DNA from 2 places in the Mesorhizobium sp. M2A.F.Ca.ET.043.02.1.1 genome. Region 2 is predicted to be linked to the other one. Evidence: predicted binding sites of a transcription regulator. Region 2 holds the regulator's gene; the other holds the start of a gene.
The links. The regulator PhoB, encoded in region 2, activates phosphate uptake and scavenging genes when phosphate is short. The targets are predictions, from matches to a motif close to TGTCATNNANCTGTCAT.
Positions count from the first base shown of each region.

Region 1 (9,068 bases), 1.4 Mb from region 2:
CACCGTCTCGCGCGCGCTGAACGGCCGTGCCGATGTCAATGCGGAGACGCGCCAGCGCGTGCTGGAGGCCGCCAGGAAGCTGAACTATTCGCCCAACCAGTCGGGCCGGAGTCTCAGGAAAGGCGCCACCCATTCGATCGCCTTCATGCTGCAACCGCACCCTGGCGACCAGCAATATGGCGAGCCGTTCTTCATCCCTTTCCTGACCGGCCTGCAGGCGCAGCTCGCCGAGCATGACCTCGATCTGATGGTCGTCATGGGTGAGCCCGGCCAATATCAGCCGGAGAGGCTGCGCCGCGTGGTTGAGACGCGGCGGGCCGACGCGGTCGTATTGGCCAATACAAGGCGGGAAGATGACCGGATCGACTATCTCAGCAAGGCCGGCTTTCCCTTCGCCACGCTTGGCCGAAGTCAATCCGGCGGCGACAGCTATCCTTCGCTCGATATCGATTTCGAGAGGGCGGGTGAGGAAGCTGTCGACCGGTTGGTCGCGCGCGGCCACCGCCGCATTGCCGCCATCCGCCCCTCCCTCGATCTCAACTTCGGCTACCTGTTCCTCGACGGCTACCGCAAGGCGCTGCAGCGGCACGGCATCGAGGTCGACCCCGGCCTGATCGCCGACGGCTTCATCAACGAGACCGGCGGCTATCAGGTGACGCCGCGCGTGATGCTCTCCAAGGATCGGCCGACAGCCATCATCTTCAACAATGACGCCATGGCGCTCGGCGGCTGCAAGGCGCTGGCCGAGATGGGCATCAGGCCCGGCCACGACATCGCGGTGATCGTCATTGTCGACACGCCGCTTTGCCGCTACTTCTCGCCAACGCTGACCGCCTTCCGGCCGTCGCTGGAGCCGATGGGCCGACGGCTGGCCGAGATGCTGCTGGCTTCGCTTCCGGCTTTCGCCGGTCCCGAAGGCACACGCATCATCCGCGAGGTCTGGCCGCTGGAGCTTGTCGCGCGCGAGAGCGATTGAGCGCCTTTCTCTTCTCCCCTTGCCGGAGAAGGTGGCCGAGCGAAGCTCGGTCGGATGAGGGGTGCTCCAGGGAAAGCCAACGTATCCACTCCGCTGGCACACCCCTCATCCGGCCGCTTCGCGGCCACATTCCCTCACAAGGGGGGCAGGAGAGGCCCACCTGTCACGCAACCATCACGTTCAGGCCCTAGACCGCTCGACGGCAAGGGCTGCCCCGCATCATCGGCGCCGCGCCCTTTTGAGCCAATGGCCGCTCTGTTCGTCACGAAGGGGATTTCCATGAAACATCTCAACCGAACCGCTACGCTCGGCGCGCTGCTCGCCCTGTTCACCGCCATGACGCCGGCGCTCGCCGATAGCGTCGCCTATGTCAACAAGGGGCTCGTCGGCGTCGGCCGCATTCCGGCGAGCCAGAAGGACAAGTTCGGCGAGACCTTCGGTTCGGGTTCCGGCATGTCGATCGACACCAAGGGCTGGGCACGCGACGGCGCGGGCTACAAGGGCTCGCTCTGGCTGCTGCCGGACCGCGGCTACAATGTCGTCGGCACCACCGATTATCGCCCGCGGCTCAACACCATCTCGATCAAGCTGACCCCAACCGCTCCAGGTGCCGCGCCCGCCGCCGGGCAGGAACAGGCCGCCGTCAAGGCGACGCTCGCCGACACCATGCTCTTGACCGACGACAAAGGTGCCGACGCCACCGGCCTCGACCCGCTGAACGGCGTGCGCCCCGCCGCTGGCGACATGCCGATCCTGCCTCAGGCCGACAACGGCAAGCTTTCGCTGGACGACGAAGCGATCGTGCGCCTGCCCGACGGTACCATGTTCATCTCCGACGAATATGGCCCCAACATCTACCGCTTCTCGGCCGAAGGCCGCCTCATGTCGGCAGCGCAGCCGCCGGCGGCGCTGGTGCCGATGCGCCACGGCAAGCCGAACTTCGCGTCCGACAATCCTGGCCCGGGCGCCGCCGAGCCCGATCCGAAGGATCCCGAGACTGGCCGCCAGAACAACCAGGGGCTCGAAGGCATGTCGATGACGCCTGACGGCAAGTTCCTGATCGCCGTGCTGCAGTCGGCGGCCCGCCAGGACGGCGGCGATTCCGGCTCGACGCGCCAGAACACCCGCGCGCTGGTCTATGACGCTTCCGACCTCGCCCACCTCAAGCTGGCGCATGAATATGTTGTGCCGCTGCCGGTGTTCAAGGACGCCAAGGGCAAGACCAAGGTCGCCGCGCAGAGCGAGATCGTCGCGCTCTCCGACAAAAGCTTCCTGATGCTGGCGCGCGACCCGGGCAACGGCCAGGGCGTGAAGGGCGACGAGTCGGTCTATCGCAAGATCGAGATCGTCGACCTCTCCGCCGCGACCGACATCGCCAACGGTCCGTTCGACGCGGCCGACAAGCCGGTGGCGCCGAAGGGTGTGCTCGACCCGTCTGTGACGCCGGCCAAGCTCACCTCCTTCATCGACATCAACGACAAGGGCGAGCTTGGCCGCTTCGACCTGCACAATGGCGCGCCGAACGACAGGAACAACCTCTCGGAGAAGTGGGAGGCGATGTCGCTGGCCCCGGTGCTCGATCCAAAACTGCCCGACGACTATTTCCTGTTCGTCGCCAACGACAACGACTTTCTCACCCAGGACGGCTTCCAGGTCGGCGCGCCCTACAAAGCCGAGGACGCCGCCGATGTCGACACCACCTTCCTGGTCTATCAGGTCACCCTGCCTGGACTGTCTGGGAACAGCCTCGCCGCGAACTAGTTCTGCTTCAGCCGTATGCCGAGCGGGCATACGGCTGAGCGCGGAACGGATGCATGAGCATCAGGCCTGCGATAGCATCGCGGGCCTGATTCATTTTCGGTGCTGCCATGGATGACGACAAGCCCACTCGAAGGCGGACCCGCGACCTGACCAGCGGGCCGATCCCGCGCACGCTGCTGCTGTTCGCGCTGCCGGTGCTGGGTTCCAACGTGCTGCAGTCGCTCAACGGCTCGATCAATGCGGTCTGGGTCGGCCGCTTCCTCGGCGAGGCTGCGCTGACGGCGACCTCGAACGCCAATCTGGTGCTGTTCCTGATCCTTGGCACGGTGTTCGGCATCGGCATGGCGGCGACCATCCTGGTGGCGCAGTCGGTCGGCGCCCGCGACCTGCCCGCGGCGAAGCGCATCGTCGGCACCAGCGCCACCTTCTTCTTCCTGGTCTCGGTCGTGTTCGCCGTCTGCGGCTGGATCTGGGTCGACGCCATCCTCACCGGGCTCGGCACGCCGGCGGATGCCTTGCCTTTGGCACGCAGCTACCTGCGCATCATCTTCGTCGCCGTGCCGATGATGAACCTCCTGTCCTTCATCATGACCGTGCTGCGCGGCGCCGGTGACTCGCGAACCCCGTTCGTCTTCATGGCGCTGGCAGTCGTTCTTGACGTCGTGCTCAACCCGCTGCTGATCCGCGGCATCGGCCCCTTCCCCGAGCTCGGCATCGCCGGCTCGGCGACCTCCACGCTCATAGGCCAGACGGTGAGCGGCATTGCCATCCTGACCGTGCTTTATGTTCGCAAGCACCCGCTGCGATTGGCTGGCGCCGATCTCGCTCTGCTGCGGCCCGACCCGGCGCTGCTGCGCATCGTCGTCTTCAAGGGCATCCCGATGGGCCTGCAGATGATCGTCATCTCGGCCGCGGCGCTCACCGTGATGGGCATCGTCAACTCCTACGGCTCGCAGGTCGCCGCCGCTTACGGCATCGCGGCGCAGCTCTGGACCTATATCCAGATGCCGGCGCTGGCCATCGGCGCCGCAGTCTCCTCGATGGCGGCGCAGAATGTCGGCGCCGGCCGCTGGGATCGCATCGGCAAGGTTGCGGCCTCGGGCGTCGGCTTCAACCTGGTGCTGACCGGCGCGCTGGTGGCGCTGCTCTTCGTCTTCGACCGCCCGGTGCTCAGCCTCTTCCTCAGCAGTGACAGCACCGCGATCGACATTGCCGCTCATATCAACAGGGTGGCGTCCTGGTCGTTCATCCTGTTCGGCATCACGATCGTGCTCTTCGCCACGGTGCGCGCCACCGGCGCCGTCATGCCGCCGCTGATCATCCTGATCATCTCGGTGTTGTTCATTCGCACCGACTTTGCCTATTCCATGCGCAGCGTCATCGGCCAGGAGGCGCTGTGGTGGAGCTTTCCGGCCGGCTCGATCGCCTCGCTGGTGCTTGCCGCGGCCTATTATCGCCTCGGCCGCTGGCGCACCACGCATATGATCGAGGGCCGGCCGGCGGCCGGCGAGCCGCCCGACACCGGCCTCGGCGTGCCGCGCCAGCGCGCCAATCTTGCGCCTGAGACACCGGCCAGCTGAGATCTACTGCCGCGCGTATTTGGCGCCGAAACCGAGCGCCACCAACGAGAAGACGATGATCATGCCGGCAAAGGCCAGGCTTGCCACGGTGGCGTTGGCCAGGCTCGACAGCACGCCGATGCCGATCACCGGCAGCGCGTTGCCGCAGAAGCAGCAGATGAAGAAGACCGAGACCACCTCGGCGCGGCGGTCGGCCGGGGCGATCTGATTCACCACCTGCAGGCCACCGCGATAGCCGAGCGCCGCCCCCGCCCCGCAGACCGCGGTCGCCGCGATCATGAGCGCCATCGAGGCGTAGATTTGCGCCGCGACGACCAGCGCCACAGCCGGGATCATCAGGACGAGCGCCGCAAGCATGGTGGAGCGGCTAGCAAGCCGGGCGGTGGCCACGATGGTGATGGCCGCCACGATCGACAGCTCGAAAAAAAGCCCGCCGGCTTCGGCATGATTGGTCACGTGCAGCTGCTGCGCGAGAATGCTCGGCGCCAGCGCGGCATAAAAGCCGACAAGCGCCATGGCGCCGAAGCCGGTCACCGCCGGCGCCACGAATTGCGCGCGGATATTGTCGGGCACCGAAAGCCGTGGCCGCAGCGAGACATCCGAGAGCCGCCCCGGACTGGAGACCGTTTCCCGCGTGCGCCAGATCAGCACGGTCACCAACGCAAGCAGGACGAGGTAGACGGCAAATGTGAGCCTGAGCGGCCAGGGCGCATATTGGGCGAGCAGCCCCGCCATGAGCGCGCCTACGCCGAGACCGATGAAGTTGGTGCTGGTGGTGATGATAGCGGCGCGCGACTTGTCCTTGCCTTCGATCAGCTCGGCCAGCCACGCGGTGCCCGCACCCGCGCCGACGCCGATGCCAAGCCCGCTCAGAATGCGGGCGATGTCGAGCCAGGCGAGGTTTTCGGCGAAGAGGAAAAACAACGCGCTGACCACGGCAATCCCCATCGCGGCGAGCGCGGCGGGACGGCGACCGATCACATCCGACACCCGGCCGAAAAACAGCAGCGCCCCCAGATTGCCGACGACGTAGACGGCGTAAACCAGCGTCAGCGTGACCTGAGAGAAGCCGAAGGCCTGCTTGTAGATGATGTAGAGCGGGGTCAGCGCGGTGCTGCCGGCAAAAAGCGCGGCGATCATGGCGGCGACGGCGGCCTTCGCGGTCCTCCCGCCAAGCTCATGGTCACGCGTCATGGTTTGAGCGTAGCTGTTCATGGCGACCTCCGAGGGTTGCAAGCCCAACGCCTACATAATAGCGCCGTTCCACCCTGCGAATCTCCTCCTGACAGTTCTGGCAGGATGGTCAGCCGCGGCATCCTCCCTTAACGTCGACGCAAAGCGAGGGAAGAATCATGGGCAAGGGACGGGTCGAGGCATTCACCGATGGCGTCGTCGCCATCATCATCACCATCATGGTGCTGGAGCTGAAAGTGCCGCATGGCGAGGATTTTTCCGCGCTTTTGCCGCTGTGGCCGGTCTTCTTCTGCTACGTGCTCTCCTTCATCAATGTCGGCATCTACTGGAACAACCTGCACAACATGTTCCACACCGTGCAACGCGTCGACGGGCGCGTGCTGTGGGCCAACATGAACCTGCTGTTCTGGCTGTCGCTGATGCCGGTGACCACCGCGTTCATGGGGGAGAACCACTTCGCCCCGGTGCCGGTCGCCGTCTATGGCTTCGACCTGGCGCTTTGCGCCGTTGCCTACAACATCTTGGTCATCAAGCTGCGCCATCTGCACGGCGCCGAAACGACCTTCGCCAGGGCCGTGGGCCAGGATCGCAAGGGCAAGATTTCTCTGGCGCTCTACATCGCCGCCGTCCTGCTCAGCTTTCTCAACCAATGGATCAGCGTGGCGATCTACGTGCTTGTGGCGGCGATCTGGTTTGCGCCCGACAAGCGGTTCGAGAGGCTGATCGAAAAATAGAAACCTATTTCCGCATCGCTTTCAGCTTCTCGGCCACCGAGGCGGCAAGGTCGGCATAGCGCTCCTCCAGCCGCTCGGCCGCCTTGATGATCGGGAAGTCATGGCCGAACTTCTCCAGCGCCAGCCGCAGCTTCTCGGCGAAATCCGCCTGCTTCTCCAGCGCCGCGAACAGCGTTTTCACCTGCGTCTCGCTGATATCGGGATTGGCGAGCATCTTGGGCACCTCGCGGCCCATCTCGTCGCCATTGGCGGTCTGCTCTTTGAGGATTCCGATCCAGTCGGTCAAATACCGAGCTCCTTTTTCAGGACAGCATGCGCGGCAGGCACAGCGATGGTCAACCCGTTGCGACTGTAAGTCGTCAACCGTTGCGGCCTCGCGATCGCCCATCGGGACGAACCAGCCTTGCCTCAGCGGCGGCGAGCGTTAAGTTCGGCGCGACCCGAACAAGGATGGAAACCATGACCAGCGACGCCGAAATCCAGACCGCCCTGCCAGCTTTCGCCTCGGGCAATGTCGCCGTCATCACCGGCGGCGCCAGCGGCATCGGCCTCGCCGCCGCGAAACGGTTCGCGGCGATGGGCATGAAGACGGTGCTCGCCGATATCGGTAGCGTGCGCCTCGACCAGGCGACGGAGGCTGTCGCCGCGATCGCCGGGAAGGATGCCGTCCTCCCGATCCCCACCGACGTCTCCAAGGCCGAAGAGGTCGACCGGCTGGCGGACCTCGCTTACGGCGCCTTCGGCGCGGTGTCGGTGCTGATGAACAATGCCGGCGTCGGCAACAATCCAGGTAAGCCCTGGGAGAACCGCGACGCCTGGAAGCGGCTTCTGGACATCAATTTCTGGGGCGTCGTGCACGGCACCGAGGCCTTCGCGCCGCGCATGCTCGCAGCTGGAAAACCGGGGCTCATCATCAACACCGGCTCCAAGCAGGGCATCACCACGCCGCCCGGCAACCTCGCCTACAACGTCTCCAAGGCCGGCGTGAAGACGTTTACCGAAGGGCTGGCGCACGCGCTGCGCAACGAACCTGGGGCGAAAGTGTCGGCGCATCTGCTGATCCCGGGTTTCACCTACACCGGCCTGACCGAAGGCGCGACGGAAAAGCCCGCCGGCGCCTGGACCGGCGAGCAGGTGATCGACTTCATGCTGGCATCGCTCGTCGATGGCGATTTCTACATCCTGTGCCCCGACAACGAGGTGGCGCGGCCGACGGATGAAAAGCGCATGGCCTGGGCGATCGGCGACATCATCGAGAACCGCCCTGCCCTGTCGCGCTGGCATCCCGATCACAAGGACGCCTTCGCGGCCTTCATGAACCGCTGACGGCCCTTTCAAGCAGCCGCTTTCTTCTTTGAGCTGTTCTTCCCGGCCACAGGCTTCTTTGCGGCCGCGCCGGTGGTCTTGGCCGCATGCCTCGTGCCGTTCTTTCCGGCCACGACCTTGTTGGCCGCCGTTTCGGCGATCTTGCGGTCGTGCCGCTTCGCCGCCGCCTCGCATTTGGCGCGGATCTCCTCGACCTCGGATTCCGTCAAGTGCTCGATGCCGATGAAATGATTGTGGGCGCGGCTGACCCTGATCAGCTCGTCGAGCTTGGCCTGGATCGCCGCGCCGTCGCGGTTCTGCGTGTTCTGGATCAGGAACACCATCAGGAAGGTGACGATGGTGGTGCCGGTGTTGATGACGAGTTGCCAAGTGTCTGAAAACCCGAAGATCGGGCCACTTGCCGCCCAGACAACCACGATCAGCACGCAGATGGCGAAGGTCGGCGGCAGGCCGGCCAGATGCGCCACCCGGTTGGCCATCCAGGTAAAAGCCTTCTCGATCATGCAAATTCCTCAAAAACCGTGGACGCGCGGGCATTTGCGAAGAAACAAGCAGCCACCGCATCGGGTTCCAAAGGGTCGAATTTTCGTGACGGGACGGGGCTGCAATCAGCCACACGCCAGAAGCGCAGGCGCGTGAAGAAACACCTTATCGGTTTGCTTGCGATAATGCCGGTGCAGGCCAGAAAGCCTGTTCCTTCCGCTTCACGCGGTTTGCCTCCAGCCCCTTCCGCCGCGCCACCCCCGCATGGCGGAAGGGGCGCCACTCCCGACAGAAGCGTAACATCCAGACAGCGCCGTTGTGCTTTCAACGGCATTCTGTGTGTCAGGGAGTACCGCCTTCCCAGCGATCGAGGAAGGCCTCGATCTGCACGGCTTGCATGTCGGGGATTGCGCTCGCCAGTTTCTCCGGCGCCCAATCCCACCAGGCCAGGGCCTCGATACGCGCCGCGATTGCCGCTGAGAAGCGTTCGCGCAACGGCTTCGCCGGAACGCCGGCGACGATCGTGTAGGGCGCGACGTCGCGCGTCACCACGGCATTGGCGCCGATGACGGCGCCGTTGCCGATCGCGACACACGGCATGACGACCGCGCCATGGCCGATCCAGACATCGTGGCCGACAGTGACCGGCTTTGCCTGCCGCCGGGCGCGAAATTCAGCGTCGACGCCCAGCCAGCGGAAATACTCGTTCGGCCGGTAGCTGACCTTATGCTGCGTCAGCCGCTCGATCGGATGCTCGAGAGCGTTGATGCGGCTGTTGGCGGCGATCGCGCAGAACTTGCCGATCGTCGTGTAGATCGCTTCCGAATGGCGCTCGAAATAGGAAAAGTCGCCGACGCTCACCTCGCGCAGGATCACCCGCTCGCCGATCGAGGCATAGCGGCCGAGCTTGCAGCCTTTGAGCTCCGCGGTCGGATGGATGCGCGGCTCGGGGCCCTTGAGGACGAGATTTTCAGGACGGTCCATGCTCGGGCTTTACGCCGGCGGGGACGGCCC
Region 1 covers NZ_CP034445.1:820,461-829,528, forward strand. The annotation lists gene EJ068_RS03910 (LacI family DNA-binding transcriptional regulator) at 1-976, shown strand, start outside; gene EJ068_RS03915 (esterase-like activity of phytase family protein) at 1,256-2,737, shown strand; gene EJ068_RS03920 (MATE family efflux transporter) at 2,845-4,317, shown strand; gene EJ068_RS03925 (MFS transporter) at 4,321-5,532, opposite strand; gene EJ068_RS03930 (TMEM175 family protein) at 5,670-6,245, shown strand; gene EJ068_RS03935 (hypothetical protein) at 6,250-6,531, opposite strand; gene EJ068_RS03940 (SDR family NAD(P)-dependent oxidoreductase) at 6,705-7,571, shown strand; gene EJ068_RS03945 (low affinity iron permease family protein) at 7,580-8,074, opposite strand; gene EJ068_RS03950 (DapH/DapD/GlmU-related protein) at 8,397-9,038, opposite strand.
Region 1: a site for PhoB is predicted at 1,138-1,154, ahead of EJ068_RS03915 (esterase-like activity of phytase family protein). Genes of this name have one in related genera too.

Region 2 (9,068 bases):
TGACGCTGCCGGCGGCAACGCCAGCGCAGACTTCGTCCTTCTTGATCCAGCCGGCGTCGATGACGAGGTTGAGATTGTCCTTGGTGATCGCGATCGGGGTCAGGAACAGCGACTTGACGGTGTTGCCGCCAGGCGTTGTGAAGTCCTTGGCGCCGGCGATGTCGCCCATCTTCTTGCCGTCGGCGAGCTGCGAGGCGATCTCGGCGGCGTTCTTGCCGAGCTCGCGCGCATCCTTCCACACCGACACGGTCTGCGTGCCGAGCGCGATGCGGTTCAGCGCCGCGTGGTCGCCGTCCTGGCCCGAGACCGGAACGGTGCCGGCCAGGCCTTGCGCCGTCAGCGCCGCGACGACGCCGCCGGCGGTGCCGTCATTGGCGGCCACGACCGCGTCGACCTTGTTGTCGTTGGCGGTCAGGAACTGCTCCATATTCTTCTGCGCGTTGGCGGGCAGCCAGCCGTCGGTATAGGCCTCGCCGACATTCTTGATCTTGCCGCTGTCGATCGCCTCCTTCAGCACTTCCATGGAACCCGAGAACAGGAAGTCGGCGTTCGGATCGGAACCCGAGCCCTTGATAAAGACGTAGTTGCCTTCGGGCTTGGCCTTGAACACCTCACGGGCCTGCATGCGGCCGACTTCCTTGTTGTCGAAGGTCAGGTAGAAAACGTCCTTGTTCTCGATCAGGCGGTCGTAGCCGACGACCGGGATGCCTTCATCGAGCGCCTTCTGCACCGCCGGGCCGATCGCCGAGGCGTCCTGCGCCAGGATGATCAGCGAATTGGCGCCCTGCGAGATCAGGCTTTCGACGTCGGTCAGCTGCTTGCCCGGATTGGACTGCGCGTCGGCGGAAATATACTTGTCGCCGGCGGCCTCGATGGCGGCCTTCATCGCCGCTTCGTCGGTCTTCCAGCGCTCTTCCTGGAAATTCGACCACGAGACGCCGATCACCTTGTCCTTCGCCTCGGCGACCGAAGGCAGCGTCAGCGACATGGCTACGCCCGCCAGAATGGCGGCTGCGAATTTCTTCATGATATCCTCCCTGCGCCTTGTGCGGCGCGACCCAGACTGGCCCGAAGGCCGGCATAGAGGCTTTTTTTCGAGCCTCAAAAAAATAGTGATCCAGCGAAATGAAGCTGTCAACCGAGATTCTGATGGCATTTGATGGGCCCAGGGATTTTTTTCGGAGTCCGCAATAAATAATGACATCGGCTTTGGCTTCTGCCACTATCCCTAGCGTGTCAGCGACAGGCCATGGCATCATCACAAGGCCGCGATGACCGGGAGGACGTGCGAGACGATGTCGGTCGGAATCCGTCACGACGATTTGCGCCGGCGCAACCGCGCCATGGTGATTTCGGCCGTGCGCCGCGCCGGCCAGCCATCGCGGACGGAAATTGCCGCCACCACCGGCCTCAGCCACTCGACCATTTCAGCGATCTCCGCCGATCTGATCCAGGAGGGCATCCTCACCGAGAGCAAGGCCAGCGAGCCGACGGCGTTGAAGCGCGGCCGGCCGCAGATCGGCCTGGCGCTGAATCCCGAGGCCGCCGCGGTGTTGACGGTGGTGCTGTCGCTGAACTTCCTGTCCGTCGCCGTCATCGACTATGCCGGCCAGGTGATCGCCGAGGAGCAGCGGCGCCTGGACACGCTCGTCATGCCGCGCGACGAGCTGATCGGCGAATGCCTGGCGATCGTCCGGCGCCGGCTGCAGGACCCCGATCTCGACGTGGGCAGCGTCGCCCGCATCGCCATGGGCATTCAAGGCATCACCGATTCCCACGCACGCGCCATGCTATGGTCGCCGATCACGCCGCTGACCGACATTCCGTTCGCCGACATCCTGGAGAGGGAATTCGGCATCCCTGCCACCATGGAGAACGACTGCAACATGATGGCGGTGGCGCTGCGATGGCGCGATCCCGAGCGCTATCGTGACAATTTCATCGCCATCCTGCTCTCGCACGGCATCGGCATGGGCCTGGTGCTGAAGGGCGAATTGTTCACCGGCTCGCATTCCTCCGGCGGCGAGTTCGGCCACATGATCCATCGTCCGGGCGGCGCGCTTTGCCGCTGCGGCCGCCGCGGCTGCGTCGAGGCCTATGCCGGCAACTACGCGATCTGGCGCAGCGCCATGGGGATAAGCGAGGACGCCGCACCGACCGATGTCGGTGACGCCGACATGCGCGCGCTGGCCGCAAAGGCCCGACAGGCGGACGGCCCCGAACGGGAAGCCTATCGTCGGGCCGGCGAGGCGCTGGGCTTCGGTCTTGGCAGCCTGTTCGCCCTCATCGACCCGGCGCCGGTCGCCATGGTCGGCGTCAGCGCGGCCGCCTTCGACCTGATCGAGCCGGCGCTGAGGGAGGCGATCGCCCAGACCGCCGGCGGCCAGCACTCGAGCTCGATCTCCTTCGACACCGAGCCGAACGAGCTGCCGCTGATCCGCGAAGGCTGCGCCACCCGCGCGCTGACCTTCGTCGACCAGGAGATTTTCGCGCCGGGTGTCCAGGCAAGAGCGGGCAAGCACGTCGCATAAGCCGCAAGCTCAAGCGCCGGGATATGCTGAGATTCCGGTCAGGCCGAGTCGAAAATGGTGGATTCCGAGAACCGGAGCGGAGCGTACTTTTTGGTACGTGAGTACCGGAAGCGCAGGAAGCCGCCATTCGCAGGCCGGCCTCACCTGAATATCAGCATATCCCTAGTCTTCCCGGATTGCATAACCCGCCCCGCGGATGGTGCGGATGACGTCGGGCATGCGGCCGTTGTTGACGGCCTTGCGCAGGCGGCCGACATGCACGTCCACGGTGCGCTCGTCGATATAGATCGTCTCGCCCCAGACATTGTCGAGCAGCTGGCTGCGCGAGAACACGCGGCCGGGATGCCGCATCATGAATTCGAGCAGGCGGAACTCGGTCGGGCCGAGCCTGATCTCGCTCTTCTTGCGATAGACGCGGTGCGATTCGCGGTCGAGCACGATGTCGCCGACCTTGAGCACGCTGGACAGCACCTCGGGCTTGGCGCGGCGCAGCAGCGCCTTGACGCGCGCCATGAACTCCGGCGTCGAGAACGGCTTGACCAGATAGTCGTCGGCGCCGGTGGACAAACCTCGAACCCGATCGCTTTCTTCACCGCGCGCGGTCAGCATGATGATCGGCAGCCGCTCGGTCTCGGGCCGCATCCTGAGACGCCGGCAGAGCTCGATGCCGGAGACCGCCGGCACCATCCAGTCGAGCACGAGCAGGTCGGGAACATTTTCCTGAAGGCGGATTTCGGCCTCGTCGCCGCGGGTCACCACTTCCACCTGGTAACCCTCGGATTCGAGGTTGTAGCGGAGCAGCACCCCCAGCGGCTCCTCGTCCTCCACCACCATGATGCGTGGCGCGATCATCGGGGTAACCTTTTCCGTCAGGCGGCCGGCGCCGACATTGCCGTCTCGTCCTGCTTGGGACGGTTGGCGGGCAATTGCGTGCCGGTCAGCACATAATAGGCGTTCTCGGCGATGTTGGTCACATGGTCACCGATGCGCTCGAGGTTCTTGGCGCAGAACAGAAGATGCGTGCAAGCGGTGATGTTGCGTGGATCTTCCATCATGTAGGTCAACAGCTCGCGGAAGACGGAGGTGTATTTGACGTCGATGCGTTCGTCGTCGTTGCGAAGCTTGGCCAGCGCCGTGGCATCACCCACCGTATATTCCTGAATCACGCCCTGGACCTGGATCAGCACCAGTTGCGCCATGGAATCGATCGAATGCGTGAGGTCGCGCGGGGCAGTGCTGACGCCGACTGACCCGACGCGCTTGGCGATGTTCTTGGCGAGATCGCCGATGCGTTCGAGGTCGCCCGCCATGCGTATCGAGCCGACCACGTGGCGAAGATCGTCCGCCATCGGCTGGCGCTTGGCGATCAGCGTGATGGCGCGGTCGTCAAGCTCGCGCTGACGCGCGTCCATGATGGCATCGTCGGAGACGACGCGCTGCGCCAGCGCATTGTCGCTTTCGAGCAGGGCCCTGGTCGAGCCGCCGACCATGGAGCCGGCGAGATCGCCCATGTCGTTGATGAGCCGGCTGATCTGCCTCAGATCCTCGTCGAACGAGGCGACGGTATGTTCGGCCATGATGTTGTCCTCGTATGAGCTCAGCCGAAGCGGCCGGTGATGTAGTCCTGGGTGCGCTTCTCGCGGGGCGAGGTGAATATCTTCTCGGTCCGGTCGAATTCCACCAGCTCGCCCAGATACATGAACGCCGTCTGCCGCGACACGCGCGCCGCCTGCTGCATGTTGTGGGTGACGATGACGATCGTGTAGTCGGCCTGCAATTCGTCGATCAGCTCCTCGATCTTGGCGGTCGAGAGCGGATCGAGCGCCGAGGCCGGTTCGTCGAGCAGGATGACCTCCGGCTTCACCGCGACGGTGCGGGCGATGCAAAGGCGCTGCTGCTGGCCGCCCGAGAGGCTCTGGCCGCTGGCGTTGAGCTTGTCCTTGACCTCGTTCCACAGCGCCGCGCGCTTCAGCGCCGACTCGACGCGGCTGTCCATCTCGGCCTTGCTGATCTTCTCATAGAGCCTGACGCCGAAGGCGATGTTCTCGTAGATCGACATCGGGAACGGCGTCGGCTTCTGGAACACCATGCCGATCTTGGTCCTGAGCAGGTTGAGGTCCTGCGAGCGATCGAGGATGTTCTTGCCGTCGAGCAGCACCTGGCCCTCGGCGCTCTGCTTCGGATAAAGCTCGTAGATGCGGTTCAAGACGCGCAGCAGCGTCGACTTCCCGCAGCCCGACGGCCCGATGAAGGCGGTCACGCTGCGCTCGGGCAGCGACAGGTTGATGTCCTTCAGCGCCTTCGACTGGCCATAGTAGAAGTTGAGGTTCTTGACCTCGATCTTGGCCTTCTCGACGGTCGTGTCGGCTACGTTCAGGTCGGTGGACAACATCGGTTTCATCTGTCCTCTCTGCGTCCGGTTAGGCTGCGGGCGATGATGCTCAGCCCGAGAACCGTCAAGGTGATTATGAGTGCGCCCGTCCAGGCCAGCTGCTGCCATTCCTCGTAAGGGCTGAGAGCGAACTGGAAGATGGTCACCGGCAGGCTGGCCATCGGGGCATTGAGATTGCTCGACCAGAACTGGTTGTTGAGCGCGGTGAAGAGCAGCGGCGCCGTCTCGCCGGAGATGCGGGCGATCGCCAGCAATATGCCGGTCACGATGCCGGACAGCGCCGCGCGGTAGGCGACGGAGCGGATCACCACCCAGCGCGGCGCGCCGATGGCGGTGCCTGCCTCGCGCAGCGCGTTGGGCACGAGGTTCAGCATGTCCTCGGTGGTGCGCACCACGACGGGGATCACCAGGATGGACAGCGCGACGGCGCCGGCGATGGCCGAGAAGTGCCCCATCGGCCGCACCATCAGCTCATAGACGAACAGGCCGACGATGATCGAAGGGGCCGACAACAGGATGTCGTTGATGAAGCGCACCACCGTGGTCAGCTTCGAGAAGCGGCCGTACTCGGCCATGTAGGTGCCGGCCAGCACGCCGATCGGCGTGCCGACGACGATGCCGATGATCGTCATCACGATGCTGCCGTAGATGGCGTTGAGCAGGCCGCCGGCATCGCCGGGCGGTGGCGTCATTTCCGTGAACACGGCAAGGTTCACCCCCGAAAGGCCCTTGTAGAGCAGAGCGCCAAGGATCAGCGCCAGCCAGGCCAGCCCGATGCCGGCGGCTATGACGCACAGCGCCATCATCACGGCATTCTTGCGCTTGCGGCTCTGGTGAAGCGATTGGGCAGTCGCCATCGGTCAGGCTCCCGTGCGGCTATCGATGCGCAGCAGCATGTAGCGTGCGAGCGCCAGGATGATGAAGGTTATGATGAACAGGATCAGGCCGAGAGCCACCAGCGAGGAGGTGTAGATCGCGCCATCGGCCTCGGTGAACTCGTTGGCGATCGTCGCCGAGATCGTCGTGCCCGGCGCGAACAGCGAGGCGCTGATGCGATGCGCGTTGCCGATGACGAAGGTGACGGCCATCGTCTCGCCGAGCGCGCGGCCGAGGCCGAGCATGACGCCGCCCATGATGCCGACGCGGGTGTAGGGAATGGTCACGCGCCGCGTCACCTCCCAGGTCGTGCAGCCGATGCCGTATGCCGATTCCTTCAACACCGCCGGCACCGTGTCGAACACGTCCTTGGTGATCGAGGTGATGAAGGGCAGCACCATGATGGCCAGGATCAGCGAGGAGGTCAGCAGGCCGATGCCGTAGGGCGGGCCGGCAAACAGGCTGTTGAGGCCGGGGACGCCTTTGAAGAGCCAGATGATGAAGGGCTGGATCGTCGTCTGCAGGAACGGCGCGAAGACGAACAGGCCCCAGATGCCGTAGATGATCGAGGGGATGCCGGCCAGAAGCTCGACGGCGATGCCGATAGGGCGCCGCAGCGGACGCGGGCAGAGCTCGGTCAGGAAGACGCCGATGCCGATGCCGATCGGCACGGCGATGATGATGGCGATGGCCGAGGTGACGATGGTGCCGTAGATGGGCGCCAGCGCGCCGAAATTCTCGGTGACCGGGTTCCAGGATTCGGTCGAAAGGAAGGATATGCCGAATTTCGACAGCGCTTCCCACGATCCGGCGATCAGCGAGATGGCGACCCCGCCGAGCAGAACCAGCACGAGGATGGCGGAAGCGCGCGTGGCCGCCCGGAAGACCATGTCGGTGAAGGCAAAGCGGCGCACTGTCGCTTCCCTGGTCCGCATGGCGGACGATGTCGCGGCTTCGGAAACGGCACTCATCTAGCCCCTCGCATTTCGAAAGAGACGGGAGGGCGCCGGAAGCGCCCTCCCTTGTTCGTCAGAATTACATGCCGGAATAGAGCGGCTTGCCATTCGCGTCGACGATGTCCTTGCCCCACATTTCCTCGACGCTCTTCACGACCGCGTCGGGCATCGGAACATAGTCCAGGCTGGCGGCCAGCTCGTCGCCCTTGGCGTAGGACCAGGCGAAGAACTTGAGCGCCTCGCCGGTGGCGGCGGCATCGTCGGGCTTCTTGTAGACGAGGATCCAGGTGGCGGACGTCATCGGCCAGGTTTCGGCGCCGGTCTGGTTGGCCAGGATGACGCCGTAGCCCGGCTGCGAGTTCCAGTCGGCATTGGCAGCGGCGGCCGAGAAGGCGGCGGCGGTCGGCTCGACCTTCTTGCCGTCCTTGTTGATCAGGTCGGTGTAGGTCAGCTTGTTCTGCTTGGCATAGGCATATTCGACATAGCCGATCGCGCCGCCGGTCTGCGAGACGTTGTTGGCGACGCCCTCATTGCCCTTGGCGCCGATGCCCACCGGCCACTCGAGCGCGGTGTTGACGCCGACTTTCGACTTCCAGTCGGCGCTGACGTCGGCCAGATAGTAGCTGAAGTTGAAGGTGGTGCCCGAGCCGTCCGAACGGTGCACGACCGCGATCGCCTGGTCGGGCAGCTTAACGTCCGGGTTGAGCTTCTTGATCGCTTCGTCGTTCCAGTTGGTGATCTTGCCGGAGAAGATGTCGGCCAGCGTCGGGCCGTCGAGCACCAGCTCGCCCGGCTTGACGCCTTCGAGGTTGACGACCGGAACGATGCCGCCCATCACCATCGGGAACTGCGCGAGCCCGGTGGAGTTGAGATCCTCGCCCTTCAGCGGCGCGTCGGAAGCGCCGAAGGTCACCGTCTTGGCCTTGATCTGCTTGATGCCGCCGCCGGAGCCGATCGACTGGTAGTTGAGACCGATGCCGGTCTCCTTCTTGTAGGCGTCGGCCCACTTCGCATAGATCGGATAGGGGAAGGTGGCGCCGGCGCCGGAGATATCGGCTGCCATCGCGGCGGAGATGCTAAGGGTTGATGCCGCAGCCATTGCAATCGCAACGGCCGCAGAGCGGATGAAATGTCTCATGTGGCCTGCTCCTGTTCGGAAGATGGTCTTTCGGCACCCGTTCTATCGGCGCCCGGTGAGCGCAATAGACTTCGATTATTACAGTCGCATGACAGTTTCGTGTCAGCCCGGTAACGCCTGAACGGGGATGCTCGGAAGGGCTTCCGGCGGTCTCTGCGGGCCGGCCGGAGTTTGCCGCGGGAATCAGCGACTTGTCTGACTTTTGAATCAAAAATTATCCCGGCGGCCGGATCGCGGCCGCCGGGAAATAAAATCCGGACGAGAGCGCGTTGCCTGCATGCCAGAGCGGATCATGGCGTGGCCATCGCCGAAAACAGGTCCGTTGGGGTAGAGTCGACGCTGTTTCTTGTTGGCGGTCGCTGCTCCCGCCCGTAACCGAAGAGCGGAATCAATGCTACGATTGTCAGAGCTTGGCGTTGGCTTTGATATGGTGCGATCGCACCATACGCATACGTCAACGCCTTGCGCCCGCCTGCCGGCTAAATTCGCTTTAACCCGCGCTGCGCCGGGTCTCGATATCCGAACCCAGCCAGCGCTCGAGCTTTTCGAGCAGCGCCCGCGGGCTGATCGGCTTCGGCAGGTAATCGTCCATGCCGGCCTCGAGGCAGCGTTCGCGGTCGCCCTTCAGCGCATGCGCCGTGACGCCCACGATCGGCACATGCGTGCCCATGTCCTGCTCGAGCTTGCGAATGGCGCCTGTTGCTTCCAGCCCGTTCATTTCCGGCATCGACACGTCCATCAGGATCATGCGCGGATTGAGCTTGCCGAAAGCATCGAGCGCCGTGCGGCCGTTGCCGACGATCTCGAAGCGGTAGCCGGTCTCGCCAAGGATCTGGGTGAACACCATCTGGTTCACCTCATTGTCCTCGGCGACGAGGATGTCGAGCCCGCGCTCGGCTTCGGCCGGTCGTTGGCGCGCTCGCACGGGCGGCGGCTGCAGCATGGCGCGGTCCGACGTCGCCGTCTGCGCCGGCGCGGCTTGCGATAGGCTGCCGCCAACGGCGGGTTGCGCCGCGGCGCTGCTGTGGCGATGACGCTGGATGGTCGCGACCAGCGTTTCCAGAAGGACGGAGGAGCGCGCCGGCTTGATAAGCTGCGCATCGATGCCGAGGTCGCGATACGCAGTGTTGGCAAGTGACTGGTCGACCGAGGTCAGCATGATGATGGGCGTATGC
Region 2 covers NZ_CP034445.1:2,236,821-2,245,888, forward strand. The annotation lists gene xylF (D-xylose ABC transporter substrate-binding protein) at 1-1,027, opposite strand, end outside; gene EJ068_RS10645 (ROK family protein) at 1,296-2,531, shown strand; gene phoB (phosphate regulon transcriptional regulator PhoB) at 2,694-3,383, opposite strand; gene phoU (phosphate signaling complex protein PhoU) at 3,401-4,108, opposite strand; gene pstB (phosphate ABC transporter ATP-binding protein PstB) at 4,129-4,932, opposite strand; gene pstA (phosphate ABC transporter permease PstA) at 4,929-5,780, opposite strand; gene pstC (phosphate ABC transporter permease subunit PstC) at 5,784-6,770, opposite strand; gene pstS (phosphate ABC transporter substrate-binding protein PstS) at 6,835-7,893, opposite strand; gene EJ068_RS10680 (PAS-domain containing protein) at 8,384-9,068, opposite strand, start outside.